DNA from 4 places in the Hydrogenophaga sp. PBL-H3 genome. Region 4 is predicted to be linked to each of the others. Evidence: predicted binding sites of a transcription regulator. Region 4 holds the regulator's gene; each other region holds the start of a gene.
What was found. The regulator sigma-54, encoded in region 4, starts transcription at its own class of promoters, with help from an activator protein. The targets are predictions, from matches to a motif close to TGGCANGNAANCTGCTTT.
Positions count from the first base shown of each region.

Region 1: the regulator sigma-54 is predicted to act here: its motif matches at 2,307-2,324, upstream of F9Z44_RS06125 (transglutaminase family protein).
Region 2: the regulator sigma-54 is predicted to act here: its motif matches at 3,489-3,506, upstream of F9Z44_RS20250 (pilin).
Region 3: the regulator sigma-54 is predicted to act here: its motif matches at 2,932-2,949, upstream of F9Z44_RS06145 (circularly permuted type 2 ATP-grasp protein).

Region 1 covers NZ_CP044972.1:1,268,074-1,276,327, reverse strand. Annotated here, with positions in the region: gene F9Z44_RS06130 (DNA internalization-related competence protein ComEC/Rec2) at 1-2,244, opposite strand, end outside; gene F9Z44_RS06125 (transglutaminase family protein) at 2,397-5,903, shown strand; gene F9Z44_RS06120 (circularly permuted type 2 ATP-grasp protein) at 5,999-8,254, shown strand, end outside.
Region 2 covers NZ_CP044972.1:4,319,583-4,327,836, reverse strand. Annotated here, with positions in the region: gene F9Z44_RS20270 (Stp1/IreP family PP2C-type Ser/Thr phosphatase) at 1-53, shown strand, start outside; gene F9Z44_RS20265 (FHA domain-containing protein) at 99-728, shown strand; gene F9Z44_RS20260 (CHASE2 domain-containing protein) at 884-2,554, shown strand; gene F9Z44_RS20255 (MBL fold metallo-hydrolase) at 2,551-3,354, shown strand; gene F9Z44_RS20250 (pilin) at 3,547-4,044, shown strand; gene F9Z44_RS20245 (PglL family O-oligosaccharyltransferase) at 4,177-5,844, shown strand; gene tfpZ (TfpX/TfpZ family type IV pilin accessory protein) at 5,982-6,677, shown strand; gene moaC (cyclic pyranopterin monophosphate synthase MoaC) at 6,749-7,249, opposite strand; gene F9Z44_RS20230 (M48 family metalloprotease) at 7,494-8,254, shown strand, end outside.
Region 3 covers NZ_CP044972.1:1,277,621-1,282,823, forward strand. Annotated here, with positions in the region: gene F9Z44_RS06135 (NAD(P)/FAD-dependent oxidoreductase) at 1-688, opposite strand, end outside; gene F9Z44_RS06140 (sigma-54-dependent Fis family transcriptional regulator) at 861-2,780, opposite strand; gene F9Z44_RS06145 (circularly permuted type 2 ATP-grasp protein) at 2,974-4,413, shown strand; gene F9Z44_RS06150 (alpha-E domain-containing protein) at 4,476-5,203, shown strand, end outside.
Region 4 covers NZ_CP044972.1:451,937-460,190, forward strand. Annotated here, with positions in the region: gene F9Z44_RS02150 (HTH-type transcriptional regulator ArgP) at 1-813, shown strand, start outside; gene argS (arginine--tRNA ligase) at 826-2,499, shown strand; gene F9Z44_RS02160 (SPOR domain-containing protein) at 2,514-3,209, shown strand; gene F9Z44_RS02165 (thiol:disulfide interchange protein DsbA/DsbL) at 3,285-3,938, shown strand; gene lptA (lipopolysaccharide transport periplasmic protein LptA) at 4,124-4,759, shown strand; gene lptB (LPS export ABC transporter ATP-binding protein) at 4,765-5,559, shown strand; gene rpoN (RNA polymerase factor sigma-54) at 5,669-7,297, shown strand; gene F9Z44_RS02185 (THUMP domain-containing class I SAM-dependent RNA methyltransferase) at 7,294-8,254, shown strand, end outside.

The DNA of each region.
Region 1 (8,254 bases), 820 kb from region 4:
AAAGCGGTTGCGGTAACCCGACTGCACCAGCACCCAGCGCGGTTGCAAGGTATTGAGCAACACCGGGCTGCTGGACGTGAGGCTGCCGTGGTGAGGCGCGAGCAGCACAGTGGCACGGTCATCGGGCCGTGCCAGCGCGAGTTGCACTTCGCGCGCGGCGTCGATGTCGCCACCGAGCCAGGCGCTGTGCTGCGCGCTGGCCACACGCAGCACGCACGACATGGCGTTCGTGCTCAGCAGGCCTTGCCCTTCGGGGCCGTAATCTTCTGGCAGGGGACGCAGCACCTCGAAGCGCACGCCATCCCAGGTCCAGCGCTGACCCGCCAGGCAGCGTTCTGCCGCTTCGGTGCTGTAGGAAGAAAGCCACCGCGCCTGCGGGTGCGCCGCGCGCACCGCCTCGGCGCCACCGGCGTGGTCGCTGTCGCGGTGACTCACCACCACCGCGTCCAGCCGCTCGCCCAGCGCGCGCAGCAGCGGCAGCACCACGCGCTCGCCAGCATCGCTGTCGGGGCCGTAGCTCGGGCCGGTGTCAAACAGCAGGCTGTGCGCTTCGGTGCGCACCAGCACCGCGCTGCCCTGCCCCACGTCCAGTGCGATCAGCTCGAACTGCCCCGGCGCCGGGCGCGGCGGCGCGTACAGCAGCGCGGGCGCCAGCAGCAACAGGCCCGCCGAACGCACCACCCACGGCAGGCGCAGCACCAGCAGCGCACCGCCAGCCACCGCCGCCACGGCCAGGGGCCAGGGCGCGGCGGGGCGGAACACAGCCGCCCAGGACCATTGCCCCAGCCACTGCAGGCCGACCGACATGCCCTGCACCACCCACGCCGCAGCGTCCCACAGCGGCGGCAGCGCCACGCCCAGCAAGGCCAGCGGCGTGATCAGCAGCGTCACCAGCGGAATGGCCCCCAGGTTGGCCAGCAAGCCCACCACCGAAAACTGCCCGAACAGCAGCAGCGTCAGCGGCGCCAGGGCCAGCGTGACCACGCCCTGTTCACGCAGCAGGTTCACCAGCGCCCGCACCGCCCGCCGATGCAGTGGCCCACCCGGCGCAGTGCCCCGCGAACGGCCGGGGTCGGTGGCAAACAGAATGCCCACCGCCACAAAACTGAGCCAGAAGCCCGGTTGCATGAGCGCCCAGGGGTCGAGCAGCAACACCGCCGACATGGCCAGCAGCCACACCACCGGCCACGGCCAGTGCCGCACACCCAGGCGCAGGCCCACCACCACGGCCAGCATGACCACGGTGCGCTGCGCCGGCACGCCCCAGCCGGAAAACAGGGCATAGGCCACCGCCAGCACCACCCCGCCCAGGCCGGCCACCACCGGCACGGGCACCGACAGCAGCGCCTGCGGCCACACCGGCGCCAGGCGACGCCAACCCCAGGCGAGCAGGGCCGTGGCCAGCCAGGCGAACATGGTCACGTGCAGGCCCGAGATGCTCATGAGGTGGGCCACACCGGTGGTGCGGAACAGCGTCCAGTCGGCCCGGTCGATCGCGGACTGGTCGCCCACCACCAGGGCGGCCAGCACACCGGCGCTGCGCGGGTCGTCCACGCGTTCGTCGATGCGCTCGCTCACACTCTGGCGCAGGGCGTCCATGGGATGCAACCCGCTGGCGCCCAGCCGCTGGGGCGCCGGGTCGCGCGGCCCAAGCTTCACATGGCCGGTGGCCTGGAGGCCCTGCTCCCAGAGCCAGCGCTCCCGGTCGAAACCGTGGGGGTTGGACAAGCCGTGCGGGCTGCGCAGGCGCACCGTGAAGCGCCAGCGGTCCCCGGCGCGCACGCCCGGGCCCTGGCGGGTGAACTCCCGCGGCGGCTCACCGGCGGCTGACCCAAAGCCGCTGATCCAGCCCAGCTGGACGCGCTCGGGCAGGTGCACCGGCGCCCCTGCGCGCGCAGCCGACTCCACGATGAAGTCGAACCGCTCGCCCTGCCCCAGGCGCTGCGGCAACGAGGCCACGCGCCCGGTCAGCTCGATGTCGGCCCCTTGCTGGGCCGGGTCCAGCGCCTGGCTGGCGAAGTGCACGGCACGCGCGCCGGTAAGCCCAAAACCGATCAGGCCACCCGCAAGAACAGCCAGTGCCAGGCCCTGGGCACGACCCCTGAAGCGAGAAACAGCCCACAGCGCCATGGGCGCGCACAACAGCAAGGCATACGCCCACCAGGGCCACAACGCCGCCTGCTGCAACTGCAGCGCCACGCCCAGCACCCAGCCCGGCAAGCCCGCCAGCCAAGCCCAACGCATGGTCAGCGCAGCGAGCGCGGCAGCGCCGCAAACGCAGCGCTGGCGCTGCCTTCATCGTTCTTTGGCGCAAGACTTGCTAGGATGAGATCCAGCGCCCACGGTCCCGCCGGTGTCCGACGATTCATTGTTTCCTCCCCGTTGAAAGCCCCCACATGGCCATTCATGTCGCTCTGAGCCACATCACGCATTATCGATACGACCGGCTGGTCAAACTGGGCCCGCAAGTGGTTCGCCTGCGGCCCGCGCCGCACAGCCGCACCAAGGTGCTGTCGTACTCCCAGCGAATCGAGCCCGAAGGCCATTTCATCAATTGGCAACAGGACCCGTTCGCCAACTACCAGGCCCGCCTGGTGTTCCCCGAGCCCACCACCGAATTCAAGGTCACCATCGACCTGGTGGTGGAAATGGCGGTCTACAACCCGTTCGACTTTTTCCTGGAGCCGCGCGCCGAAAACTTCCCGTTCAGCTACGACGAAGAGCAGAAAAAGGAACTCGCGCCCTACCTCGTCACCGCGCCGGTGACCCCGCTGCTCAAGGCCTACCTCGCCACGGTGGACCGCAAGGAGCGCCGCACGATCGATTTCCTGGTCGACGTGAACCAGAAGCTGCAGCACGCCATTGCGTACACCATCCGCATGGAGCCGGGCGTGCAGGCGCCTGAGGAAACGCTCAAGCTGGGCAGCGGCTCCTGCCGCGACACGGGCTGGCTGCTGGTGCAGATCCTGCGCCACATGGGCCTGGCCGCGCGCTTCGTCTCGGGCTACCTGATCCAGCTCAAGTCGGACGTGAAATCGGTCGACGGCCCCAATGGCCCCGAGCAGGACTTCACCGACCTGCACGCCTGGTGCGAGGTGTTCCTGCCCGGCGCTGGCTGGATCGGCCTGGACCCGACCTCGGGCCTGCTCGCCGGTGAAGGCCACATACCGCTGGCCTGCACGCCGCAGCCCTCCAGCGCGGCGCCGGTGGAAGGCGCCATGGACAAATGCGAGGCGGAGTTCAGCCACCACATGGGCGTGACCCGCGTCTACGAATCGCCCCGCGTGACCCTGCCCTACACCGACGACCAGTGGGCCGGCGTGGTGGCGCTGGGCGAGAAGGTTGACGTGGACCTGAAGAAACACGACGTGCGCCTGACCATGGGCGGTGAGCCCACGTTTGTCGCCACCAGCGACCGCGACGCGGGCGAATGGAACACCGACGCGCTCGGTCCGACCAAACGCGGTTACGCCACCGAACTGCTGGACCGCCTGCGGGTGGAATACGGCACCGGCGGCTTCGTGCACATGGGCCAGGGCAAGTGGTACCCGGGCGAACAGCTGCCGCGCTGGGCGCTCTCGATGTTCTGGCGCGCCGATGGCGAAACCATCTGGAGCAACCCCGCGCTGCTGGCCGACGAGCGCGACGAGAAGCACTACACCAGCGACGATGCGCGCCGCTTCACGCAGGCCCTCGCGCGCAAGCTCGGCCTGTCCACGCAGTACATCACCCCCGGTTTCGAGGACACCTGGTACTACCTCTGGCGCGAGCGCCGGCTGCCGGTCAACGTGGATCCTTTCGACGCCAAGCTCGACGACGAACTGGAGCGCGCTCGCCTGCGCCGCGTGTTCACCCGGGGCCTGGAGGCCACGGTGGGCTATGTGTTGCCGCTGCAGGCCTCGGGCCCCAACGGCGCCTTGTCCAACAACGGCAAGAGCAACTACGCGCGCATCTCGGGCACGGTGTGGTCCACCGGGCCCTGGTTCTTCCGTGATGAGCGCATGTACCTGGTGCCGGGCGACTCGCCCATGGGCTACCGCCTGCCGCTGGACTCCCTGCCCTGGGTCTCGGCCGGCGACTACCCGTACCACATCGAACAAGACCCGCACACCGCGCGCGACCCACTGCCACGCGGCGCCGCCGTGAAGCACCAGGTGTCACCGCACCAGGTGGGCGGTGGCTTTGCCGAGGGCGGCACGGTGTCGATGCAGGGCATGGATTTCGATCCCGACAGCGAGACCGTGGAAGGCCTGCGCCCGGGTCAGCCAGGCCCCGGCGCAGCACCGGCGCAGGCCTTGTCGGCACGCTTTCCGCAACGCGCCGAATCGGCCGCCTGGCTCACCCGCACCGCGCTGTGCGTGGAAGCCCGCGACCCGCACCGCGCCAACGGCCCCAAGGCCGAGAAGGCCGGCGGCGGCAAGATTCAGCACCTCTACATCTTCATGCCGCCCATGGCGCACCTGGAGGACTACCTCGATCTGCTGGCTGCGGTGGAAGCCACGGCAGAGCGCCTGGGCGTGACCGTGGTGCTGGAAGGCTACCCGCCACCGCGCGACCCGCGCCTGAAGATGTTGCAGATCACGCCCGACCCGGGCGTGGTGGAGGTCAACATCCACCCCGCCCACACCTGGGGCGAACTGGTGGAGCACACCGAGTTTTTGTACGAAGCCGCGCACCAGACCAAGCTGTGCGCCGAGAAGTTCATGACCGATGGCCGCCACACCGGCACCGGTGGCGGCAACCACTTCGTGATGGGCGGCGCCACGCCGGCAGACTCGCCGTTCCTGCGCAAGCCCGAGCTGCTCGGCAGCCTGATTGCCTACTGGCACAACCACCCCTCGCTGTCGTATTTGTTCAGCGGCCTCTTCATCGGCCCGACCAGCCAGGCGCCGCGCGTGGACGAAGCGCGCAACGACCAGCTGTACGAGCTAGAGATCGCGCTGGCCCAGATCGAGAAAAACCGCACCACGTATGGCGACCACATGCCGCCGTGGATGGTCGACCGCACGCTGCGCAACATCCTGATCGATGTGACGGGCAACACGCACCGCAGCGAGTTCTGCATCGACAAGCTGTACTCGCCCGACACACCCACCGGCCGCCTCGGCCTTCTGGAACTGCGCGCGTTTGAAATGCCGCCGCATGCGCGCATGAGCATCGCGCAGCAGCTGCTGCTGCGCGCCCTGGTCTCGCGCTTCTGGCAGCAGCCCTGGCACGGCCGCCTCACCCGGTGGGGCACCGAACTGCACGACCGCTACCTGCTGCCCACCTATGTGCGCATGGACTTCGAGGACGTGCTCACCGACCTGGCCGACTTTGGCTACAAGTTCGATATGGCCTGGTTCGACCCGCACTTCGAGTTCCGCTTCCCCATGGTCGGCCAGGTCGCCGCGCGCGGCATCGAACTCACCTTGCGCAGCGCGCTGGAGCCCTGGCACGTGATGGGCGAAGAAGGCGCACCGGGCGGCACCGTGCGCTATGTGGACTCGTCGCTGGAGCGCATCGAAGTGCGCGTGAACGGCTGGAACGACAGCCGCCACGTGATCACCTGCAACGGCCGCGCCATTCCCATGCAGACCACCGGCACCGCCGGCGAGTATGTGGCCGGTGTGCGCTACAAGGCGTGGAGCCCACCCTCGGCGCTGCACCCGTCCATTCCGTCGCACGCACCGCTCACGTTCGACATCGTCGACACCTGGATGAAGCGCTCCATGGGCGGATGCCAGTACTTTGTTGCCCATCCGGGCGGACGCAACTACGACACCTTCCCGATCAATGCCTACGAGGCCGAGAGCCGCCGCATGTCGCGCTTCTTCCAGATGGGCCACACGCCCGGCCACATGGATGTGAAACCGGCCAGCAGCAGCCGCGAGTTCCCGACCACGCTGGACCTGCGTTACTGACCGGGCACCGGGTGAAATGCCCTGTGTGACGCAAGCAACAAGGCGGTCACCCGGGCGGGGTACCGCCTGCGGGCCAGCGGGCATACTCGGGTGCAGTGAACAACGACGCCTCCGACTCCCTGTTTGACGAGTTCAGTCCCGACCATCCCGGCGACTGGGCTTTGTCGTTGTCGGTCCCGGCCGATATGGGTCACCGAGACGAGTTGCGCGCTGGTGGCAAGCCCGGGAGCGATGAACTGGCGCCGCACTGGGCCAGCTTCTTCGAGCACATCGGTACCGACGGATTCAAGGACCTGAATCGCCGCAGCGACAACCTGCAACGCCAGATCCGTGACAACGGCGTCACCTACAACGTCTATGCCGACGCGTCGGCCGGCCTGCAGCGCCCCTGGGCGCTCGATCTTTTCCCCACACTGATCGGCCCCCAGGACTGGGCACAGATCGAAGCCGGCGTGTTGCAGCGCACGCGCCTGCTCAACGCCATCATGGCCGACCTGTACGGCGAGCGCGAACTGCTCAGGCGCGCGCTGCTGCCCGCCGCGCTCGTGCAGGGCCACCCCGGTTATCTGCGCTCCATGCAGGGCGTGAAGCCGCCGGGCGACACCTGGCTGCACATCGTGGGCTTCGATCTGGCCCATGGGCCCGATGGCCGCTGGTGGGTGGTGGGCCAGCGCACCCAGGCGCCCTCGGGCCTGGGTTACCTGCTGGAAAACCGCATCGCCATCGCGCGCCAGTTCCCCAAGGCCTTTGCGGGCATGAAAGTGCAGCGCCTGGCCGCAAGCTACCGCGCGCTCATGGACGGCATCAAGCGCATGGCGCCCGAAGGCGAAAACGCGCGCATCGCGCTGCTCACGCCCGGCCCCTACAACGAAACCTATTTCGAACACGCCTACCTGGCGCGCTACCTCGGCCTCACGCTGGTCGAGGGCAGTGACCTCACCGTGCGCGACCAGCGCCTGTACCTCAAGACGCTCAGCGGCCTGGAGCCGGTGCACGCGCTGATCAAGCGGCTGGACGACGAGTGGCTCGACCCGCTGGAGCTGCGCTCCGACTCGCGCCTGGGCGTGCCCGGCTTGCTGCAGGTGCTGCGCGCGGGCAATGTGCTGCTGGCCAACGCGCCGGGCTCGGCGCCACTTGAATCGAGCGCCATGCTCGGCTTCCTGCCGGCCATCAGCCGCCACCTGCTGGGCGAGGAGCTGGCCATGCCTTCCCTGGCCACCTGGTGGTGCGGCGAAGATGCGGCCTTGCGCGAGGTGCTGCCCCTCATCAAGAGCAGCGTGATCAAGCCAACCTACCCACGCTCGGGCCTGGACACCGCCATGGGACAAAGCCTGAGCGAGCGTGAACTGGACGAGTGGTCCGGGCGCATGGCGCGCCACCCCGACAACTACACCGTGCAGTCGTGGTTGCCGTTGTCGCAAACGCCCACTTGGTCGGGCGAGCGGCTCATGCCGCGCTCGTCCATGCTGCGGGTGTTCGCGCTGGCCGATGGCGCCGGCTCCTGGCGCGTGCTGCCCGGTGGCCTGGTGCGCCTGGCTCAGCGCGGTGAACTCATCGCCGCCATGCAGCGCGGTGGCAGCAGCGCCGATTGCTGGGTGCTCACCGAAGGCCCGGTGGACCACACCAGCCTGCTGCAGTCGGCCCCCAGCACGCTGGCGCTGGCACAACAAAAACGCCCTGTGACGAGCCGAGCCGCTGAAAACCTGTTCTGGCTGGGCCGCTACACCGAGCGCGCGGAAAACAGCGTGCGCCTTGCGCAGATCGTGCTCAACCACCTCGGTGGCGAAGAACCGAATTCACGCCCGCTCATGGCCTGGCTCACGGCCACCGCCACCGAAAACGCACTGGTCCTCTCCGAAGCCCCGGCCGCCACCGTCTCACCGCGCGTGTTTGCGCGCAGCCTGATCGCCGCCCTCGCTCCCAAGGCCTCCGACCCCCTTGCCGCCAGGTCGCACAGCGTGGGCTTCAACCTGCGCGCGCTCAAGGCAGCGGCGGCACAGGTGCGCGAGCGCCTGTCGCAGGAACACTGGCACCTGATCGAACGCACCGAAACCGGCTTTGCCCGCGATTGCGCAGCCCTCTCGGCCGAGGCCGAATACACAACTGCAGAAGCCCTGACCGCACTGCAGAACGCCAGCGAACTGCTCGCCGCCATCACCGGATCGCAGACCGACCGCATGGTGCGCGACGACGGCTGGCGCCTGCTCTCCATGGGCCGCCACATCGAACGCCTGGTCACGCTGTCGCGCGCGCTGTCGCTGGCGCTCGAACATGGCTGCGTGCACGACCAGGCGGGCTTCGAGGCCGTGGTGGCGCTGTTCGACAGCACCATCACCTTCCATGCGCAGTAC
Region 2 (8,254 bases), 520 kb from region 4:
CTCGATCCAAGCCGGTGCGCAAGGGAATACTCTCGCGCATGCTGGGCAAGTAATTCAGATTTCGACCAACAAATCTACAGGTTCCAGAGGAGTCGGCCATGCCGAAAATGATCGTTTCTATCGACGGTGTCGTCATCAAGGAAGTGCAGCTCACGAAAGACCGCACCACTCTGGGCCGCCGTCCCTACAACGACATCGTCATCGACAACCTGGCCGTCAGCGGTGAGCACGCCGTGATGCAGATGTCCGGCATGGACGTTTTCCTCGAAGACCTCAACAGCACCAACGGCACCTACGTCAACGGCAAGGCCATCAAGAAGCAGCAGCTTCAAAGCGGGGACACGGTCGAGATCGGCAAGTACAAGATCAAGTTCGTGCACGAAGGTGCGAACGAGAGCCACGAGAAGACCATGGTGATCAGTGCCGGCTCCGTCGTTGCCCCGGAGCCCACTGTGGCCATGGTCGCGGCCAATGCAGCCATCAAGGTCATGTCGGGCACGGCGGCTGGTCGCGAGGTGCCTCTGGTGAAGGTGGTGACCACCATCGGGAAACCCGGCGTGGCCGTGGCCGCCATCACCCGCCGCCCCCATGGTTTTGTCGTTGCGATGGTCGAAGGCGTGCAAAAGCCCACGATCAATGGCAGCCCCATCGGCACCGACGCGGTGAACTTGCGCCACGGTGATCTGATCGAGCTGGCTGGCACCAAGATGCAGTTCGTCCAGCAGTAATCACCACCGCTCGCCTCGGTGATCAACGTCCGAGGCGCCGTGACCGTCACGGTCACAGGCAGGGCGCTCTCATCCTCATGCTGCAGGCCCTGAAACAGCGCGGTCTGCGCTATCTGATCACGCTGTTGCCCCTGGGGCTGGCCTTGCTGCACGCATTGGGCTTCATCCCCACCCGTGCGGTACACCAGTTGGACAACATGGTGTACGACGCCCGTTTGCGTGCCACCATGCCCGGCACACTCGATCCGCGGGTTGTTATCGTGGACATCGACCGTCCTAGCCTGGCTGCCTTGGGACCCTGGCCGTGGCCACGTGATCAATTGGCGCGTTTGGTGAACACCTTGTTTGAGCAACAAGGTGCTGCGGTGCTGGGATTTGATGTCGTGTTTCCCCAGCCCGACCCCCAAGCCGGAGGCGACACGCAATTGGCCAATGCGCTCAGGGACCGTCCGGTGGTGCTCGGTTATTTCTTCAGCAACGAACCCACCGCTCGCACCACTGGTGTGTTGCCCGCCCCTGTGCTGGGTACAAACGTGCTGCAGGGTCGCCCGGTGCGTATCACCCGCTGGGACTCGGTCGAATCGAACATTTCCGAACTCGCCCAGGCAGTGCCCCGGGCGGGGGCCTTCAATGCGTTGCCCGACAAGGACGGCATGGTTCGGTCTCTGCCGCTGCTCGCCGAATACCAAGGTCGTGCGTATGAGTCGCTCGCGCTGGCGGTTGTTCGTCGTGCGCTGGGCTCCCCGCCCGTGGAGCCTGGCTTTGCCTCGGGGCTCATGTTGACGCGTCGCTTCAGTGGCCTGGAGAGCCTTCGCCTCCAACACGACGGACATACCCTCGTCATTCCGGTTGACGAGCGCGTTGCGGCCTTGGTGCCTTATCGGGGGCGCGGTGGGCCTGAGGGTGGATCGTTCCGCTATGTCCCGGCCATCGAGGTCTTGTCCGGGCGCCTGCCAGCAGGGCAGCTCCAGGGCAGGATCGTGCTGCTGGGCACGACTGCGCCAGAGCTCAAGGACTTGCGCCTCACACCCGTTGGGGCCCATTACCCCGGTGTCGAAACCCATGCCAATCTGATCACGGGCATCCTGGATGGAAACCTGCCAGTCAAACCAGACTACGCACTGGGCTACGAGCTGGTGGTTCTGTGCGCGTCAGGGCTGTTGCTTGCATTCGCTTTGCCTCGCATGCGGTTGTGGTCGGGCGGGCTGCTTGGCGCGGCTGTGTTGGTGGGGGTGATCGGACTCAACAGCTGGCTGTACCTGCGTCAAGGCTTGGTGTTGCCGCTGGCTGGCACCGCGTTGATGGTGGTGCTCACGACCGCGTTCGGCCTGGCAAGTGCCCGCTTCTTCGGCCGACCCTTTGAAAGTCCTTCAGACTGGCCCGCGGGGCTGAGTCTGGCCACCTTGCGGGCCACCTACGGTGTGGACCAGATCGCAACCGAGCAAGACCGGCAACGCCAACCCGATGTGGTGTGGCAAGAGATCGATCGCCTGCGCCTCGCGACGGGCGGCGCACCCATTGTTGTTTACACCCCGCTCGGCCCGAACAGTGAGCTGCCTGCCGGTCTGCGGGATGAACTGCGCTTGTGGCAACAGGCCTTGCGGGCCTGGCGCGCGCAAGACTGGGACGCGTGTGATGTTCACCTGCTCAATCTCCAGCGCCAAAATGCCAAAAAAGTCCTTTACCGCCTGTACGCGGAGAGGGTAGCCTCCCGCAGGCAGTTGCCGCTGAATCCCGCCTGGGACGGCGCGACGTCCATCGAATCGATTCATGCCTTGCAACCCAGGACCGGCCCGGCCGGCGACACCATGCCAAACAGCCAATGAGGGTACGCGTGCTGGGGTGCTCCGGAGCCATCGCCCATGGTTGCCGCACCACCTCGTTTCTGCTCGACCACGATGTCCTGATCGACGCCGGCACCGGCGTGGGTGACCTCACCCTGGACGAGATGGCGCAGATCGACCATGTGCTGCTCACGCACTCGCACCTGGACCATGTCGCGTCGCTGCCGCTGATGCTCGATGCCGTGGCCGCCCGCCGGCTCTCGGCAGGCGCCCAGCCTTTGCAGGTGCACGCCTTGCCCGGCACCATCGCAGCCCTCAAAGCCCACATCTTCAACAACCTGATCTGGCCCGACTTCTCGGCCATCCCCAGTGCCGAACGCCCGCTCATGCGCTTTGTGCCCATTGCCGTCGGAGAGGTGTTGCAGGTGTGTGGCAAGGCGGTCGAAGTGCTGCCAGCGGTGCACACCGTGCCCGCTGTCGGCTTTGCCGCCGCGTCGCCCTCAGGCCATTGGGTGTTCAGCGGCGACACCGGCCGCAACCCCGCCTTCTGGCAACGCATCAATCAATTGCCCGTGGCGATGCTGGTGATCGAGACAGCCTTCAGCGATCGCGAAGAGGCCCTAGCCCAGCGCAGCCTGCACTTGGCGCCCGGCTTGCTGGCCGAAGAGCTGGAGCAAATCGACAGCAGCCAGCGCTACCCCGTCTACATCACCCACACCAAGCCCGCCGAAACCGGCCTGATCATGGACGAGATCCGCCGGTTCGACGATGCGCCGCAGAGTGTGGATGGCACCCGGCACGACATCCGCTGGCTCAGTGCGGGGCAGACGTTCGAACTCTGACGGAGGGTGACAAAAACGGTTCTTGGCAACCGGAGTGACAAAAAATGTCGGCTTTTAGCTGGCAGAGATGTCACAAACCGTCACTGGGAGACTGCAAAGCGTGAAAAAGGGCGCGAAATCCAGCCAGTTCCAGTTGGCACGCAATCTGCTGATAGTCATGCGTACCAAACCCAACCCCAAGGAGTTTTTTCTATGAAGCGTTCCATGCAAAAAGGTTTCACCTTGATCGAATTGATGATCGTGGTGGCCATCATCGGTATTCTGGCTGCTGTTGCTCTGCCGGCTTATCAGGACTACACCAAGCGCGCCAAGATGTCGGAAGTGATTCTGGCAGCTTCCGCTTGCCGCACGAGCATCACGGAATCTGTGCAGACTTCTGCCAGCGCTGCCTCTTTCCCTACCGCTGGAAACTGGGGTTGTGAGTCGTCTATTGCTACTTCCACTTATGTTTCCCAGATTGCAACTAATGATGATGGTGCAATCCAGGTGACTTCGCAGAACATCGGTCCCGGCGCTAACGGTACGGTACGTCTCGTCCCGACAATCGTCAACCAGGGCGTGCAAGCATGGCTGTGCGGTCCTGGTGCATCTCCTGGCGGTGTGGACGCAAAGTTTTTGCCTGGTTCATGCCGCAGCGTGGATGCGCTTGTAACCAACGCTACTGGCTTCATTGCAACTTCTTCGCAATAAGCGATGAGAGATAGTCTAGGTTGTTCGGCTTTGAGCCAACCCTACCGACATCAGAAAGGCGCCCCGTTGGGGCGTTTTTCTTTGGTGGGTACAGCTCCGACGATAGTAGTCTCGCTTTTCTTTCTTGGGTGGATGACGACCAACCATTTCACCCCGTGGGTAAGCTGGCATGCCGAGTTGCCTTTTTTCTTTGCAATGTTGTTCGCTGCTTGGGTGGCCGTTGTGCGGTTGGTAAGACATGGTCGCACCGCAAGAGTGATGGTTCCTGCGCCCGCTTTGCCACTCCTGTTCCTTTTGGGAGTGACCCTGCTTCAGCTCTTATCAGGAAAGTTAATATTTTTGGGTGAGGCACTTACTACTTCTATTTACCTGATTCTGAGCATTATCTGCTTGGCAATAGGATTTGGATTGACCACAAGCGACTGTGGGGATGTGGTCGAACAGAGAGAGCGGCTTTCACCTATCGCAGCATTATCACTTGCTCTGCTTGCTGGCGGTATTGCCTCAACCATAGTGGCTTTGGTGCAAGTTCTTGAGGTGTGGGAAACATCATCTTGGATACTACGTATGCCCAATGTGCGCCGCCCGGGAGGTAATCTGGGGCAGCCTAATCACTTGGCTACATTGCTTCTGATGGCAATCGCCAGTCTCGTGTACCTTCACTCCTCAAGGCGCTTGGGGAATGGTGTGATGAGTCTTGTTCTGGCTCTGCTGTGTATTGGTCTGGCAATCACAGAGTCTCGAACAGGTGCTCTGGGCCTCTTGGCTCTGCTGGTTTGGTGGTGGTGGAAACAGCCGTTTATTACACCTCAGGTATCCCGATTTTGGGCGATTGGCATTGCCGCGATGTATTTGGCGATGTTTAAAGGTTGGCCCACACTGTTAACTACCATTCAAGTTCTGCCGAGCGGTACCCTCCGGGCTCGATTAGACGCCAGTGGGGGTGAGGCACGAATGGACGTGTGGCCTCAATTGGTTGATGCGATTATGCAGAAACCATGGATGGGTTGGGGTGTTCGGCAAACTGCTGAGGCGCACAATTCTGTGGCGCATACATATAATTTTAGTCTACCCTTTAGCTACAGTCACAATCTTGTCATCGACTTGGGTCTCTGGATTGGATTGCCCGTAACAGGGGTGCTATTCGTGATGACATTCATTTGGCTCTGGCGACGCGTGCGGGTTACAAAGACTCTAACGCCATGGTATGGAATGGCAATTGCCCTGCCATTGGGTGTGCATTCAATGTTTGAGTTTCCATTCGCATACGCATATTTCCTAGTACCTGCTATGTTGGGTCTGGGCGCAATGGAAGGAGCTCTTCAAAGGCCGCCAACAGTGTCCTTACGAACTTTGCCCGCTGTTGGCGTACTGCTCGTAACGTCGATGTTGACTTTATGGTCCGTAGTTGAGTATATTCAGCTTGAAGAAGATTTTCGCGTCGCACGGTTTGAATTGCTGCGCATTGGCGAAACAAATGTGGACGTTGAGCAACCGAGGAACATGATGCTCACTCAACTTGAGGCGCTCACTGATGCCACACGCGTTGTGATTAAACCAGGCTTATCCGCAGAACAACAGGATTTGCTCAAACGGGTCGCGCTCCACTATCCTTGGTCCAGCACTCAATATCGTTACGCTATGTCGCTGGCACTCAACGATCATCCCGCCGAAGCAGCACGACAATTACAAGTGATTCGTGCACAACACGGCGATAGAATCTATCGCAAATTGCGTTTACAAATTGAAGACCGGCTGATTGAGGTGAATGCCTCAGGTGCTAATTTGAGTCTTCCCTGACAATTCTCCGTTTCATTCTCTGCTCTGTGCAGATTTGTTCAAATTACACTGCTTGGGAGATCTGATTGCTCGGACAGAATAGTTGGAGGCGACGTTTCCGTTGTGCTGGGACCCACTTGCTGCTAAGTGGGGCGGTCGTGGGTGTGATTGCCCTTTGGATGTTCTTTGTCTGGTACCCTGAGCCATTCCGATCACTGTCAGGTGGTTTGCATCTGTTTGCGATCTTGGTGATGGTGGATTTGATGCTTGGGCCTTTTGCCACGTTGGTCGTTTCCAGTCCCGGCAAGTCGGCCCGGGAATGGAGAGTGGACATGGCCTTGATCGTGCTGATGCAGCTGGCGGCCCTGGGTTATGGCTGCTGGACCGTTTACCAAGCACGCCCCGTCTACATGGCTTTTGAGATCGACCGCTTCCGCACCGTTCATGCCATCGATGTTCCTGCGGAGCTGTTGTCTTTGGCTCCGGCGGAGTTTCAGTCACTTCCTGTCTTGGGCCCGGCTTTGATTGCTGTGCGTCCATTCAAAGACGAAAAAGAACGTATTGATGCCACATTGGCGGCCATGCAAGGCGTTCACTTGGGAGCTCGCCCAGATTTGTGGACTCCATATGAAACCGAAATCTCAAAAATCCTCGCAGATGCCAAATCTATCGATGAATTGCTGACGAGGAAGCCTATTCAGGCGGCATTGATCCAGTCTGCGATTCTTAGCTCAGGCGTATCTCCAAATGAGGTCGCGTATCTGCCTGTCGCAGGGCGTGAAGTTTTTTGGACAGTCCTGATCCAAAAAACCAGTGGCAAGCCTTTGGTTTACCTGCCCATAGACCCTTACTGACTAGCCTTAAGTGCTTTCGAGGAGGCAGTAGGCATGTATGTATGTGGTTTTGAGGGCTATCAGTGGTTGGATCAGGCGGACACAAACCGCCCACTCTTCCCCCCACTCTTCTCCATCAACCGCACCCCTCCAATCACCATCCCCCGATCCACCGCCTTGCACATGTCGTAAATGGTGAGCAGTGCCACCGACACCGCTGACAGGGCTTCCATTTCCACGCCGGTCTGGCCGGTGCATTCGGCGGTGGCGCGGCACAGCACGCTGTGGGTTTCGGTTTCGACCTCGAATTCGACTGCCACACGGGTCAGGGCGATCGGGTGGCACAAGGGGATGAGGTCGCTGGTTTTCTTGGCGGCTTGAATGCCTGCGATGCGGGCGATACCGAGCACATCGCCTTTTTTTGCGTTGCCGGCCTGAATCAGGGCCAGCGTCTCGGGCAGCATGGTGATGCGGCCTTCGGTCACCGCCACGCGGCGGGTGTTGGCTTTGTCGCCCACGTCGACCATGTGGGCCTGGCCCTGGGCGTCAAAGTGGGTGAGTGAGCCGGAAGTGGGCTGGTTTGTAACTGACATGGTGTGTGTTTTGCACGGGCTTGACTGAACCGGAGCGGCTTGGCGGCATCATACGGCGATGCGTTTCACTCTCTCTGCTTCGCGGCCGGCGACTCTGGTTTCTGCGCGCCGGCTTGGGCCTTGGGCCGTTGGCGTGCTCATCCTGGGATCGGCCACATTGCTGCCGACGACCTTGTCCAGTGCACAGGTCATTTCTGAGCCGCCCAATGCCTCCGCGTTGCCGGGCTTGGGTGGTGCCGAGGGCATGTCGATTTCTGCGGAGCGTCGGCTGGGAGATCGCATTGCGCGGTCGATCTACCAGGATCCGGATTATTTGGACGATCCCTTGCTGGTGGACTATTTGCAGGCGCTGTGGCAGCCGCTTTTGGGCTCGGCGCGCGCGCGCGGCGACGTACCGCCAGAGCTGGCCGAGCGCATGGCCTGGGAGCTGATGATTTCCCGGGAACGCACAGTCAATGCGTTTGCCTTGCCGGGCGGTTATCTGGGTGTGAATCTGGGTCTGCTGGCGGTCACGGAGCGGCCGGAAGAGGTGGCTTCCGTGTTGGCGCACGAGCTCAGCCACGTGTCGCAGCGGCACATCGCGCGCCTGATGTCGCGAGAGGAGCGCATGGCGCCCTGGATGATGGGCGCGATGATCCTGGGCGCATTGGCGGCCGGGTCCAACGCGCAGGTGGCGAGTGCTGCCATCGCAGGCAGCACCGCGGTGGCGGCGCAGTCGCAGCTGAACTTTTCGCGTGACATGGAGCGTGAGGCCGACCGGGTGGGTTTCGGGGTCCTCTCGGGTGCCGGCTTCGACGGTCAGGGTTTTGTGACCATGTTCGACAAGTTGCAGCAGGCCGCGCGCCTGAACGACGACGGCTCCTTTCCTTATCTGCGCAGCCACCCGCTGAGTGGCGAGCGCATCGCCGACATGCGGGCACGCCTGCCGCAAGGGCCTGTCGCGACAGCGCCGGCCGTCAGCCCTGCGACCACCTTGAATCCCCCGGGTGTCGGGACTGGTCTCAA
Region 3 (5,203 bases), 820 kb from region 4:
CCGGAAAGGGCATGTAGGGCAGGTGGTCGTACCACACCGGGTCGTGCAGGCAGAGCGATTTGTAGCGGTTGCGCCAGCTGTCGCCGGCCCGTGCGTTTTTCTCCACCACGATGGTGGGCACACCCAGTTTTTTCAGCCGCGCCGCGAGGATGATGCCGCCCTGGCCGCCGCCGATGATCACCACATACGGCTGTTCCTCGTAACCCAGCGTCGCCTCTTCGTCCTGCCGCAGTTCCAGCCAGCTCTTGCGCGCTTTTTTCGAGCCGTGCTCGGCGCCCTTGATGCGGTTCTCGCCGCGCTTTTCCTCGAAGCCTTTGAGCTCGGTCATGGTGGTGAGGAAGGTCCAGGCCTGGTCGCCAGCGGGCGTGGCCTTCAGGCGCAGGTGCCCGCGGCCCCGGGCCACCTTCGTCTCGAAGGTGAACCAGGCATCGACGATGCCATCGGCCTCGGTGGCCTCGCCTTCCAGCGCAAAGTGGCTGGGCGCCGTGTCGGCGAGGCGATCGCGCAGCATGGCCGCGATCGCGGGGCGGCCCTCCTGGGTGCGGATGTTCCAGGTGAAGGCCACGAGGTCGCGCCAGAAACCGTCTTCGGCAAAAGCGGACGTGGCTCCGTCGACGTCGCCAGTGGACAAGGCGGTCTCGAAATCGGACAGCCAGCTCGAAGCCCTTTGAGAAGGGGTTGGGGTCATGTGTCTTGTCTCCTGTTGTGGGTCGCCTTCAACATGAAGGTTCGACCGGTGCAGACATCACAAGACCCGTGCCAGGGCGGCGGCGATCTCAAGTCGTTGATTCAACGGGATATTTTCAACATTGCGGGGGTGTTGCACCTGTCTCGGTGTGACACCTTGCCAGTGACAGGTGTCACTGCAGCGTGGTCTGCCGGTTGGGCGAGACGATGCCCGCGCGCTTCATCCGCCGGTACATCGTCATGCGCGAGAGCCCCAGTTGCCGCGCCACGGCACTGACGTTCCACTGCGCCAGGCTGAGCGCTTCCAGCAGGGCCTCGTCCGAGGTCGGGTCTGCGGTGGGGCGCACAGCCGAGCCGGTGGTGCCTGACAAGGGTTCCCGTGTTCTCAGCTCGGGCAGGTCGTCCAGCTCGATGGTGTGCGTGCGGCTCACGCTCACCGCGAAGTCCAGCGCGTTGCGCAGTTCGCGCAGGTTGCCGGGCCAGGGGTGGGCCAGCAACCGGGCGCGCGCACCTGGTGTCAGCGTCTTGCCGTCAAGCATGCGGTCGATCATGGCGCCGAGGTCCGAGCGTTCGCGCAGGGGCGGCAGGTCGATGTGGGCCCCGTTGAGGCGGTAGTAGAGGTCGTCGCGGAAGCGCCCGGCCTTCACCAGCGCCTCCAGCGGCGCGTGGGTCGCGGCGATCACGCGGATGTTCACGGGAACGGGCTTGAGCGCGCCGACCGGCAGCACCTCGCGCTCCGAGAGCACCCGCAACAGGCGGGCCTGCAAGGGCAGGGGCATGTCACCGATCTCGTCCAGGAACAAGGTGCCGCCGTCGGCCTCGGGGATCAGGCCCCGCTTGCCCTTGGGCGCGGCACCGGAGAAGCTGCCCGGCAGGTGGCCGAACAACTCGCTCTCGATCAGGCTCTCCGGGATGGCGGCGCAGTTGACCGCCACGAATGGGCGGTGGCGCCGCTCGCTGCTGGCGTGCACCGCCTTGGCGAAATACTCCTTGCCCACCCCCGTCTCGCCGGTCACCAGCAGGCTGATGGGCGAGTTCACCAGCCGCGCGGCGCGGTGGATCTGGCGTTCGAGCGCGGCGTCGCCCGCCGACAGGGCGCGCAGCGGATGCGGCAGTGGCGAGGGCGGGGTGGTCTGGGCGGTGGCCAGGCGCGAGGGCGGGGGCGATGCGGAGAGAAACAGCAGCTGGCGCTTGCCAATGGGCATGAGCGCGCGCTGGTCCGAGGGGCGCGCCTGCACGAAGTCCCCGATGCGGGAAAACGGCACATCGAACAGGTCCTCGAAGTGCAGGCCGGTCAGGGGCTGACCCGCGTGGCGCTGGAAGGCCAGCTGGCCTCGGCGGTTGTGCCCGATGACGCGGCCGTTGGCGTCCAGCGCCAGCATGTACTCGGGCTGCACATCCAGGAACTGGGGAGCAGCCGACAGCCGCAGGATCCAGTCGCGGCGGTGCTGGTGAAGAAACGCGGCGTTTTCAATGTCGTGCGCATACATCTGCACCAGCTGCAGCGCCAGGTGCTGGCTGGCCTTGGGCTGCAGCGAGCTCAGCTGAGAGATGTCGAGCACCGCGCTGAGAACGCCCCGGCTGTCGAAGATGGGCGCGGTGGTGCAGGTCAGCGGAATGTGGGTGGCGTCGAAGTGATCGTCCAGGTGCACGGTGAGTGCCTGGCCGGTGGTGATGCAGGTGCCCACCCCGCAGGTGCCGGCGCGTTGTTCGCTCCAGTCGGCGCCCAGGTACAGGCCGGCCTTGCGCAGGCTGGGCTCGAACACGAGGTCGCCCAGGAAATCGACCGTGACGCCGCGCGCGTCGGTCAGCAGCACCACATAGCCCAGGCCCGCCACCTTGGTGTAGAGCGATTCCAGACCGTGGCGCGCGATGTGCAGGAAGGCCTCCATCTGGTCCTGGTGTTCCCGCAGACGGGCCTGCGGCAGGATCACCGCCTCCTGCATGCGGGTGGGGTCGAGCTGGTGTTCGTGCACGCAGCGGTGCCAGGACTCGCGGATGACCTGCTCGTTGCCCGCAGCCACCGGCGCGCCCAGGCCGTTTTCAGCGACCTGCATCACCGCTGCAATGTGTTGATGCTGGCTTGCATTCATGGTCGGGCTCCCGGTTCGGCCAGTTGCAGAAGTTGGACCGGGCCAACGCGACTTTCGATTAAATGCCGACCCGGGCGCCCCGGTTCTCAGGGTTTTCCGTTAGTGCCCGGAGGCAGGAAACACGCTGGAAACCCCCAGCATTGGCCAATGCTGGCCCACTCCTTGCTATGCTGTGATCAGGAGAAAACAGCCCATGAGCAGACCGATGTTTGACGAAATGAACGCCTCGCCCAGCGAGGTTCGGGCCCATTACGAGAACTACGCTCGCTGGCTCGCTCAGCAGCCCGAGGAGGTCATGGCCTCCCGGCGCGAAGAGGCGGAAATGATCTTCCGCCGCGTCGGCATCACCTTCGCGGTGTATGGCGCCAAGGACGAGGACGGCTCCGGCACCGAGCGCCTCATCCCCTTCGACCTCATCCCGCGCATCATTCCGGCGCACGAGTGGCACAGCATGGAAGAAGGCCTGGTGCAGCGCGTCACCGCGCTCAACCGCTTCATCCACGACGTCTACCACGGGCAGGAAATCATCAAGGCCGGCATCGTGCCGGCCGAGCAGATCTTCCAGAACGCGCAGTTCCGCCCCGAGATGATGGGCGTGGACGTGCCGCACCAGATCTATTCGCACATCGCGGGCATCGACATCGTGCGCGCCCCCAACGCCGACGGCGTGGGCGAGTACTACGTGCTGGAGGACAACCTGCGCGTGCCCAGCGGCGTGAGCTACATGCTCGAAGACCGCAAGATGATGATGCGGCTCTTCCCCGAACTCTTCGGCTCCAACCGCGTGGCCCCGGTGGCCCACTACCCCGACCTGCTGCTGGAGACCCTGCGCGCCAGCAGCCCGGCCACCACGGCCGAGCCCACGGTGGTGGTGCTCACGCCCGGCATGTACAACAGCGCCTACTTCGAACACGCCTTCCTCGCGCAGCAGATGGGCGTGGAACTCGTCGAGGGGCAAGACCTGTTCGTCAAGGACAACTTCGTCTACATGCGCACCACGCGCGGCCCCAAGCGGGTGGACGTGATCTACCGCCGCGTCGACGACGACTTCCTCGACCCGCTGGTGTTCCGCCCCACCTCCACGCTCGGCTGCGCTGGCCTGCTGGGCGTGTACCGCAGCGGCAACGTGGCCATCTGCAACGCGGTGGGCACCGGCGTTGCCGACGACAAGTCGATCTACCCCTACGTGCCCAAGATGATCGAGTTCTACCTGGGCCAGAAACCCATCCTGAACAACGTGCCCACCTTCATGGGACGCGACGCCGAAGACCTCAAGTACATGCTGGCCAACATGAAGGATCTGGTGGTCAAGGAAGTGCATGGCGCCGGGGGCTACGGCATGCTGGTCGGCCCGGCGTCGACCCAGGCCGAGATCGAGGACTTCCGCCAGGCCGTGCAGGCCAACCCCAGCGGCTACATCGCCCAGCCCACGCTTTCGCTGTCCACCTGCCCCACCTATGTGCAAAGCGGCGTGGCCCCGCGCCACATCGACCTGCGCCCCTTCGTGCTCAGCGGCAAGGAGGTGCAGATGGTGCCCGGCGGCCTCACGCGCGTGGCGCTGAAGGATGGATCTTTGGTTGTCAACTCTTCACAGGGTGGCGGGACCAAGGACACCTGGGTGCTCGAAGACTGAACATCGAATTGACCTGGGGTCGGATCTTCAGCTCTGACCCCATCTGAACATAGGGACCCCATATGCTGTCACGCACCGCCGACCACCTCTTCTGGATGTCCCGCTACACCGAGCGCGCGGAGAACACCGCCCGCATGCTCGACGTGAACTACCAGACCTCGCTGCTGCCGCAGTCCGCCGCCGTGGCCCAGGTCGGCTGGGAAGGTCTGCTCGTCATCAGCGAGCTCATGCCCGCCTACAACAAGAAATACGGCCAGGAAATCACGCCACGCAATGTGCTCGACTTCATGGTGCGCGACGAGTCCAACCCGTCGAGCATTGCCACCTGCCTGAAGGCCGCGCGTGAAAACGCCCGTGCCGTGCGCGGCGCGCTCACCACCGAGTTCTGGGAAACACAAAACCAGACCTGGCTGGAACTCAGCCGCATGCTCAAGGGCAAGGAGTTCGAGCGCGACCCGAGCCAGTTCTTCGAGTGGGTCAAGTTCCGCTCGCACCTCTCGCGCGGCGTGGCCATCGGCACCATGCTGCAGGATGAAGCCTTCCATTTCTACCGCATGGGCACCTTCCTGGAGCGGGCCGACAACACCGCGCGCCTGCTCGATGTGAAGTTTCACGCCGTGCACAGCGACTTCTTCGGCAACGCCAGCGAGCTCGATCAGGAGTACGACTTCTACCACTGGAGCGCCATCCTGCGCAGCGTGAGCGGCTTCGAGGTTTACCGCAAGGTCTACCGCGACGTGATCTCGCCCGAGCGCGTGGCCGAGCTGCTGATCCTGCGCGCCGACATGCC
Region 4 (8,254 bases):
CTGCGCATCAAGTCGCTTGAAGACACGCTGGGCCAGCGCCTGCTGGTGCGCGGCAAACAGGTGCGCGCCACCCCGGCTGGCCAGGCGCTGCTGGGCCATGTGAAGCAGGTGCGGCTGATGGAGGCCGATCTGCTCGATGGTTTGCAGGGCGGTGCGCAGCCCAGGGGCGGCGTGCGGTGGCAAAGCCTGGGCGTTGCCATCAACGCCGACTCGGTGGCCAGCTGGTTTTTGCCCGGCGTGGCCGCCCTGCTGCAACGCCACCACCTGCTGCTCGACATCCTGATCGACGACCAGGACCACACGCACGACGCTCTGAAAAGTGGTGACGTGATGGGTTGCGTGACCACGCTGGCCACCGCCATGCGCGGCTGCGTGGCCGAGCCGCTGGGCGTGATGCGCTACCGCTGCGTGGCCGCGCCGGCCGTGGCGCAGCGCTGCCGCACGCCGCGCGGCGCGGTGTCCATCCACAAGCTGCTGGCGCAGCCGGCCGTGATCTTCAACCGCAAGGACGCGCTGCAGGACGCGTTTCTGGAACAGCACTTCGGTCTGCGCCAGCCCAACTACCCGCGCCATTTCGCACCCGCCGTGGAAGCCTTCGAGACCGCCATCGAACTCGGCCTGGGCTGGGGCATGGTGCCCGAGCAACACCTGGCACATCGCCCCGGCCTGCAGGAAATACTGCCCGACGCGACGGTGGACGTGGTGCTTTATTGGCAGCACTGGGCGCACGAGTCGCTCTCGGCCCAGCGGCTCACGGCGGCGGTGAAGGCTGCCGCGGCCACGCATCTGCGTCCGGCGCCGCCCCCCGCCTAAAATCGCGACCCTATGCTCAAGATCAAACAGGAATTGCTGGCTGGCCTGGCCAGCACGCTCGAGAACCTTTCCCCCGGTGCGGGCGCCAAGGCCGCGTTCGAGTCGCCCAAAGTGGCCGCACACGGCGATTTCGCCAGCACCGCGGCCATGCAGCTGGCCAAACCGCTCAAGCTCAACCCGCGCCAGCTGGCCGACACCTTGCGTGCGGCGCTGCTGGCCCGTCCCGAATACGCGCTGTGGGTGTCCGACATCGACATCGCCGGTCCCGGCTTCATCAACATCCGCCTCAAACCATCGGCCAAGCAGCAGATCGTGCGCGAGGTGCTCGCCTCGGGCGCGCGCTTCGGCATGGCCGAGCCCAACGGCCAGAAGCTGATGGTGGAGTTCGTGTCGGCCAACCCCACCGGCCCGCTGCACGTGGGCCACGGCCGCCAGGCCGCGCTGGGCGACGCCATCTGCAGCCTGTTCCAGACCCAGGGCTGGAGCGTGCACCGCGAGTTCTATTACAACGACGCGGGTGTGCAGATCGCCACGCTGGGCACCTCCACCCACCTGCGCGCGCAAGGCTTCAAGCCTGGTGATCCGCAGTGGCCTGATAACGCCTACAACGGCGCCTACATCGCCGACATCGCGGCCGACTTCCTGGCAAAGAAAACCGTCACAGCCGACGACCGCGCGTTCACCGCCAGCGGCGACATCGACGACCTCGATGGCATGCGCCAGTTTGCGGTGGCCTACCTGCGCCATGAACAGGACCTGGACTTGCAGGCCTTTGCGGTCAAGTTCGACCACTACTACCTGGAGTCCAGCCTGTACACCAGCGGGCGCGTCGAATCCACGGTGCAGAAACTGATCGAGGCCGGCAAGACCTACGAGCAGGACGGCGCGCTGTGGCTCAGGAGCACCGACTACGGCGACGACAAGGACCGCGTGATGCGCAAGTCCGACGGCTCGTTCACCTACTTCGTGCCCGACGTGGCGTACCACATCGCCAAGTGGGAGCGCGGCTTCACCAAGGTGATCAACATCCAGGGCACCGACCACCACGGCACCATTGCCCGGGTGCGCGCCGGCCTGCAGGCGGCCAACGTGGGCATCCCCCAGGGCTACCCCGACTACGTGCTGCACACCATGGTGCGGGTGGTCAGGGGTGGCGAGGAGGTCAAGATCAGCAAGCGCGCCGGCAGCTACGTGACACTGCGCGACCTGATCGAATGGACCAGCAAGGACGCGGTGCGCTTCTTTCTGCTCAGCCGCAAGCCCGACACCGAATACACCTTCGACGTGGACCTCGCGGTGCAGAAGAACAACGACAACCCGGTCTATTACGTGCAGTACGCGCACGCGCGCATCTGCTCGGTGCTGGTCAGCTGGGGTGGTGATGTGAACACCTTGAAAGACGCCGACCTCTCCGCGCTGGACAGTGCGCCCGCCCAGACCCTCATGCTGCTGCTGGCCAAGTACCCCGCCATGCTCAGCGACGCCGCGCGCGACTTCGCACCGCACGACGTGACCTTCTACCTGCGCGAGCTCGCCGCCAGTTACCACAGCTACTACGACGCCGAGCGCATCCTGGTGGACGACCTGGCGGTGAAGAACGCGCGCCTGGCCCTGGTCGCGGCCACCGCACAGGTGCTGCACAATGGTTTGGCTGTGCTGGGCGTGAGTGCCCCGCAGAAAATGTGATGGCAAGACACGCAATGAAAAAGAAACCTGTGCAATCCCGCAGTTCGCTCGGCGGCACCCTGATCGGCCTTGTGGTGGGTCTGCTGGTGGGGCTGGGCATTGCGCTCGCGGTGGCGGTCTACGTCACGCGCGTGCCGATCCCGTTTGTCGACCGCAATGTGTCGCGCAACGCTGGACAGGACGCGCTGGAAGCCGAGCGCAACAAAGGCTGGAACCCCAACAAGGTGCTCAATGGCGATGCCGCCACGGCGCCGACCCCGGCTCCTGCGGCCCCGCCAGCGGCGGCGGTCGCACCCGGGGCTGCTGGCGCCATCGTGGTGCCGCCGGCCGACGGCAAGGGCCTGCCCCCGGTGCCGGCCGCCGGGAGCAAGCCAGCGACCGATCCGCTGGGCGAGCTGGTCCAGTCCAAGCTGGGCACGCCACCGGCGGCCGCGCCCGCCACCGCGGCGGCTGCACCGGCGCCCGGCGCTGACCCATTCACCTACTTCGTGCAGGCCGGCGCGTTTCGCTCGCCCGAAGATGCTGAAGCCCAGCGCGCCAAGCTCGCCATGCTGGGCATCAATGCCGATGTGACCGAGCGCGAACAGTCGGGCCGAACCGTGTACCGCGTGCGCGTGGGCCCGTTCAACCAGAAGGCCATGGCCGACCTCACCCAGGAGCAGCTGCAGGCCAACGGTGTCGAAGCGGCGCTGGTGCGCGTGCAACGCTGAACCACTGCGCAGGCCAGCCGGGAACTTTCAACGCCATGCCCGCCCCAAGCAAGCCTTATCAAGGAGTTTGATTTCATGCAACGTCGCGATTTTTCCCGGTCCTTGCTGGCCGCTGGCACCACCGCCCTGGCCGCCACCGGCGGCCTGACGCTCACGCCCGCGCTGGCCCAGCGCGTGGCGCCCAAGGAAGGCACCGATTTCATCCGCCTGGGCCGCCCGGCGCCCGTGGAGAGTCCGGCCAGCCAGGTCGAGGTGGTCGAGTTCTTTGCCTACAGCTGCATCCATTGCTTCAATTTCGAACCCGCTTTCGACGAGTGGGCCAAAAAGAAACCGGCCAACGTGAACGTGCGGCGCGTGCCGGTGGCCTTCAGCGCCGCTTTTGTGCCCATGCAGCGCCTGTACTTCACGCTCGAAGCCATGAAGCTGGTGGACCGGCTGCACGGCAAGGTGTTTCAGGCGATCCACGTCGACCGCCAGCCGCTCACCACCCAGCCCGCCATCACCGCCTGGATCGACAAGCAGGGCGGGGTGGACATGGCCCGTTTCAACGAGTTCTACAACGGTGCGGCGGTGGGACTGGCGGCCAAGGCCACCCAGCTGCAGGAGGCCTACAACGTCGAAGGCACGCCGTCGCTGGGCGTGGCCGGGCGCTTTTATGTGAATGGTCAGGGCCCCCGCACCCTGGTGGTGGCCGATGCACTGATCGTCGAAGCGGCCCGCAAGGCCTGAGTCGCGTCTTTCAAGGGACAAAGCCCGCTTCGGCGGGCTTTGTCTTTGGCGCGAACGCTCGTGGCGCGACCGGCGCCCGGCATTCCTGAGAGGATGCGAGAAAAGAGTGGGTAAAGCAGTTCTCGGGCCCTTGCAGCCTTCATCCCGTCGTTACAATGAATGCAAGTTTCGTGCCCTAAAACTCCATGCACTCCACCTTGCCCAACCTCTTCTTCCGCCGGTCGTACTGGCCGGGCGCCTGCCTGGTGGTGGGTCTGTTGCTGACCAGCGCAGCACAAGCCGAAAAAGCCGACCGCACCCTGCCACTCAATGCCGAGGCCGATGCCCTGCGCTACGACGACGCGCGCCAGACCAGCATCTTCACGGGCAACGTGGTGATCACCAAGGGCACCATCGTCATCCGGGGCGCCAAGGTCGAGGTGCGCCAGGATGCCCAGGGCCATCAGTTCGGCATCGTCAACGGCAGCCCGGGGTTTTTCCGCCAGAAGCGCGACGGCGTGGACGAATTCATTGAAGGCACGGCCCAGCGCATCGAATACGACAGCCAGGCCGACTCCGTCCGGTTCGTGGGCGATGCGGTGCTCAAGCGCTTCAAGGGCACCCAGCTCAACGACGAAACCACCGGCAGCGTGATCGTCTACAACAACACCACCGACGTCTTCACGGTGGACGGCGGCGTGGCCAGCCGCACCCCCAACAACCCCACCGGCCGCGTGCGCGCCATGCTCACACCCGTGCCCAAGGATGGCACTCCCGCTCCCAAACCGGCGCCGCCAGCCAATCTGCGGCCCAGCAACCAGCTTGGCGAGGGCCAGCAGTGACGGCGATGCCTTCGGCGCAGGCGCTGAGCCCGGGCAAGCGCCCGACGACCGCCCCCGATCTCAGTCGGCTGGAGGCCCAGGGACTGCAAAAGGCCTATGGCAGCCGCAAGGTGGTCAAGGACGTGTCGCTCGCGGTCTTCAAGGGTGAGGTCGTCGGCCTTCTGGGGCCCAACGGCGCGGGCAAGACCACCTCGTTCTACATGCTGGTGGGCCTGCTGCGTTCGGACGCCGGAACGATCCTGCTCGATGGTCAGGCCATCCAGGACCTGCCCATCCACCGCCGCGCGCGCCTGGGCCTGGGCTACCTGCCGCAGGAGGCATCGATCTTTCGCAAGCTCAACGTGGCCGACAACGTGCGCGCCGTGCTGGAACTGCAGCAGGACGAGGCCGGCAAGGCGCTGAGCAAGGCCGCCATCGAGGCCCGCCTCGACGAGTTGCTCAAGGACCTGCACGTGGACCACCTGCGCGACTCGCCCGCGCCTGCCCTGTCGGGCGGTGAGCGCCGCCGGGTCGAGATCGCCCGGGCGCTCGCCACCAATCCGCGCTTCATCCTGCTCGACGAGCCCTTCGCCGGCATCGACCCGATCGCCGTGATCGAGATCCAGCGCATCATCGGTTTCCTCAAGTCGCGCGGCATCGGCGTGCTCATCACCGACCACAACGTGCGCGAGACCTTGGGTATCTGCGACCGCGCCTACATCATCAACGACGGCCACGTGCTCACCAGCGGCACGCCGGCCGAGATCGTTGAAAACGCCGACGTGCGCCGCGTGTACCTCGGCGAACATTTCAGGATGTGATGACCCCCACGCTCGTCACTTCGTGTACTTCGCTGCCCCCCGAGGGGGCTGATTCGCCTTGGGGCGGCCCGGCGGCGAATCGTCTCGCCGTTTGCTCACTGGCGTTTTCATGAAACAAGGCCTGTCACTCAGGGTTTCGCAGCACCTGGCGCTCACGCCCCAGTTGCAGCAATCCATCCGCCTGCTGCAACTCTCCACGCTGGAGATGGCGCAGGAGGTCGAGCAAATGCTCGACGAGAATCCGTTCCTCGAACGCTCCGAAGACCTGGCCGAGCGCGAAGCGTTTGGCCTGGAGCAGACCGACGCGCCGGTGAGCGTGGGCGAGCAGATCGCCGAGGCCGCCCTGCCCGAAGCGCCCGGACCGATGCTCTCCAGCACCGAATCGAGCAGCAGCACGAGCAGCGACAGCAGCGAAGGCGATGCCATCGAAGGCAAGCTCGACGGCGCCACGCCGGTGGAAGAGAGCTGGGAGGGCGACGGCACGGTGGAGATGGCGCCCGACGACAGCGAGTGGGGTGGCGACGCGCCCGCGCGCAACAACAATTCGTCGGGCGACGACGACACCGCGAGCGCTGCCGATCTGGCCCGAGCCCACATCAGCCTGCAGGACCACCTGCATGACCAGGCGCGCTGCCTGCGTCTCTCGGACGAAGACCGCGCCGCGCTGTACTTCCTGATCGAATCGCTCAGCGACGACGGCTACATCGAAGACAGCCTGGCCGAGCTGGCTGCGGCCTGGCAGGCCCTGTCGGGACGTGTGCAAACCGACGACCCCAACGAAGGTCTGGAAGAACGCGAGGCGCTGGAGCAGCGCCTGACCATGGCCCTGCAACTGCTGCAGCACATGGAGCCTTCCGGTGTGGGCGCGCGCAGCCTGGCCGAATGCCTGCGCCTGCAGATCCTGGAACTGCGCAACACGCCCGAGGCGCGCGCGGCCCTGGCCATCTGCGGGCAGTCCATGGAGTTGGTGGCCAAGCGCGATGTGAAGCGCCTGTGCAACCTGTGCGGCCTGGACGATGAAACCGTGCGCGCCGCACTCGGCCTCATTGCGCGGCTGGAACCCAAGCCGGGTCGCCGCTTCCTGGACCTGGAGCGCAACGTGGTCGTGCCCGACGTGCTGGTCACGCGCGCTGGCCGCGGCTTCAAGGTGCTGCTCAACCCCGAGGTGATGCCCCGCCTGCGCGTGCACGATGTGTACGCCAGCGCCATGCGCCAGAACCGCGGTGGACGCGACAACGGCGGCGAGGCCGGCCACGCCGCCATGCAGCAGCGCCTGCAGGAGGCGCGTTGGTTCATCAAGAACATCCAGCAGCGCTTCGACACCATCCTGCGCGTGTCCAGCGCCATCGTGGAACGCCAGCGCAATTTCTTCATGCACGGCGAACTCGCCATGCGCCCGCTGGTGCTGCGTGAGATCGCCGACGAGCTCGGCCTGCACGAATCCACCATCAGCCGCGTGACCACCGCCAAGTACATGGCCACGCCCTTCGGCACCTACGAGCTCAAGTACTTCTTCGGCTCGTCGCTGGGGACCGAGACCGGTGGCAACGCGTCGAGCACGGCCGTGCGCGCGCTGCTCAAGCAGTTCATCGCCGCCGAAGAAGCCGCCAAGCCGCTGTCGGACAACCAGCTCTCCGATCTGCTGCGCGAACAGGGCATCGAATGCGCGCGCCGCACCGTGGCGAAGTACCGCGAGGCGCTGCGAATCGCGCCCGCGAACCTCAGAAAATCGCTTTGAACCAGTTACAAGTTTTCCTGCCCTGCGCCGCCGGCGTTGAGGACATGCTCGCCGCTGAAGTGAAGCGCATCACCGGCGTGGACGCACCGCACAAGGCGCGCGGCGGTGTGGCGCTCAACGCTTCGTGGCGCGACGCCATGCGCCTGAACCTGCACAGCCGCCTCACGCAGCGCGTGCTGGTGCAGCTCTGGCACGGTGGCTACCGCTCTGAACAAGACCTGTACCACGCCGCCAGCGAGGTGGCATGGGAGATCTGGTTCACGCCGGCTCAGACCATCAAGGTCGAGATCACCGCGCAGCACAGCCCGCTGACTTCGCTGAACTTCGCCGCACTCAAGGTGAAAGACGCGATCTGCGACCGCTTCCGCGAGAAGCGCGGCGAGCGCCCCAGCGTCAACACCACCTGGCCCGACGTGCGCATCTACGTGCACCTGACCACCGAGACGGTGAGCCTGTACATCGACACCTCGGGTGAGCCGCTGTTCAAGCGCGGCTGGCGCGAGGACAAGGGCGACGCCCCGCTGAAGGAAACCCTGGCCGCGGCCATGATCGCCGCCACCGGCTGGGACGCCTGCGCCGACCAGCCGCTGGACGACATCGTGCCGCTGTACGACCCCTGCTGCGGCAGCGGCACGGTGGTGATCGAGGCCGCGCAGATCGCGCTCAACATCGCGCCGGGTTTTCTGCGCCGCTTCGCGTTCGAGAAGCTGTTGCCGTTCCAGCCGCATGTGTGGCAACCCATCCTGGACGATGCAGAGCGCCAGCAACGCGACTGGCCCGAAGGGCATCCACCCATCGTCTTCGGCAGCGACGTGTCGTTCCGCATGGTCGACTTCGCGCAGCGCAACGCCGAGCGCGCGGGCGTGGCCCACGCCATCGAGCTGCGCGGTGGTGATGCACTGCAGCGCATGCCGCCCAGCAACAAACCCGGCGTGATGCTGCTCAACCCGCCCTACG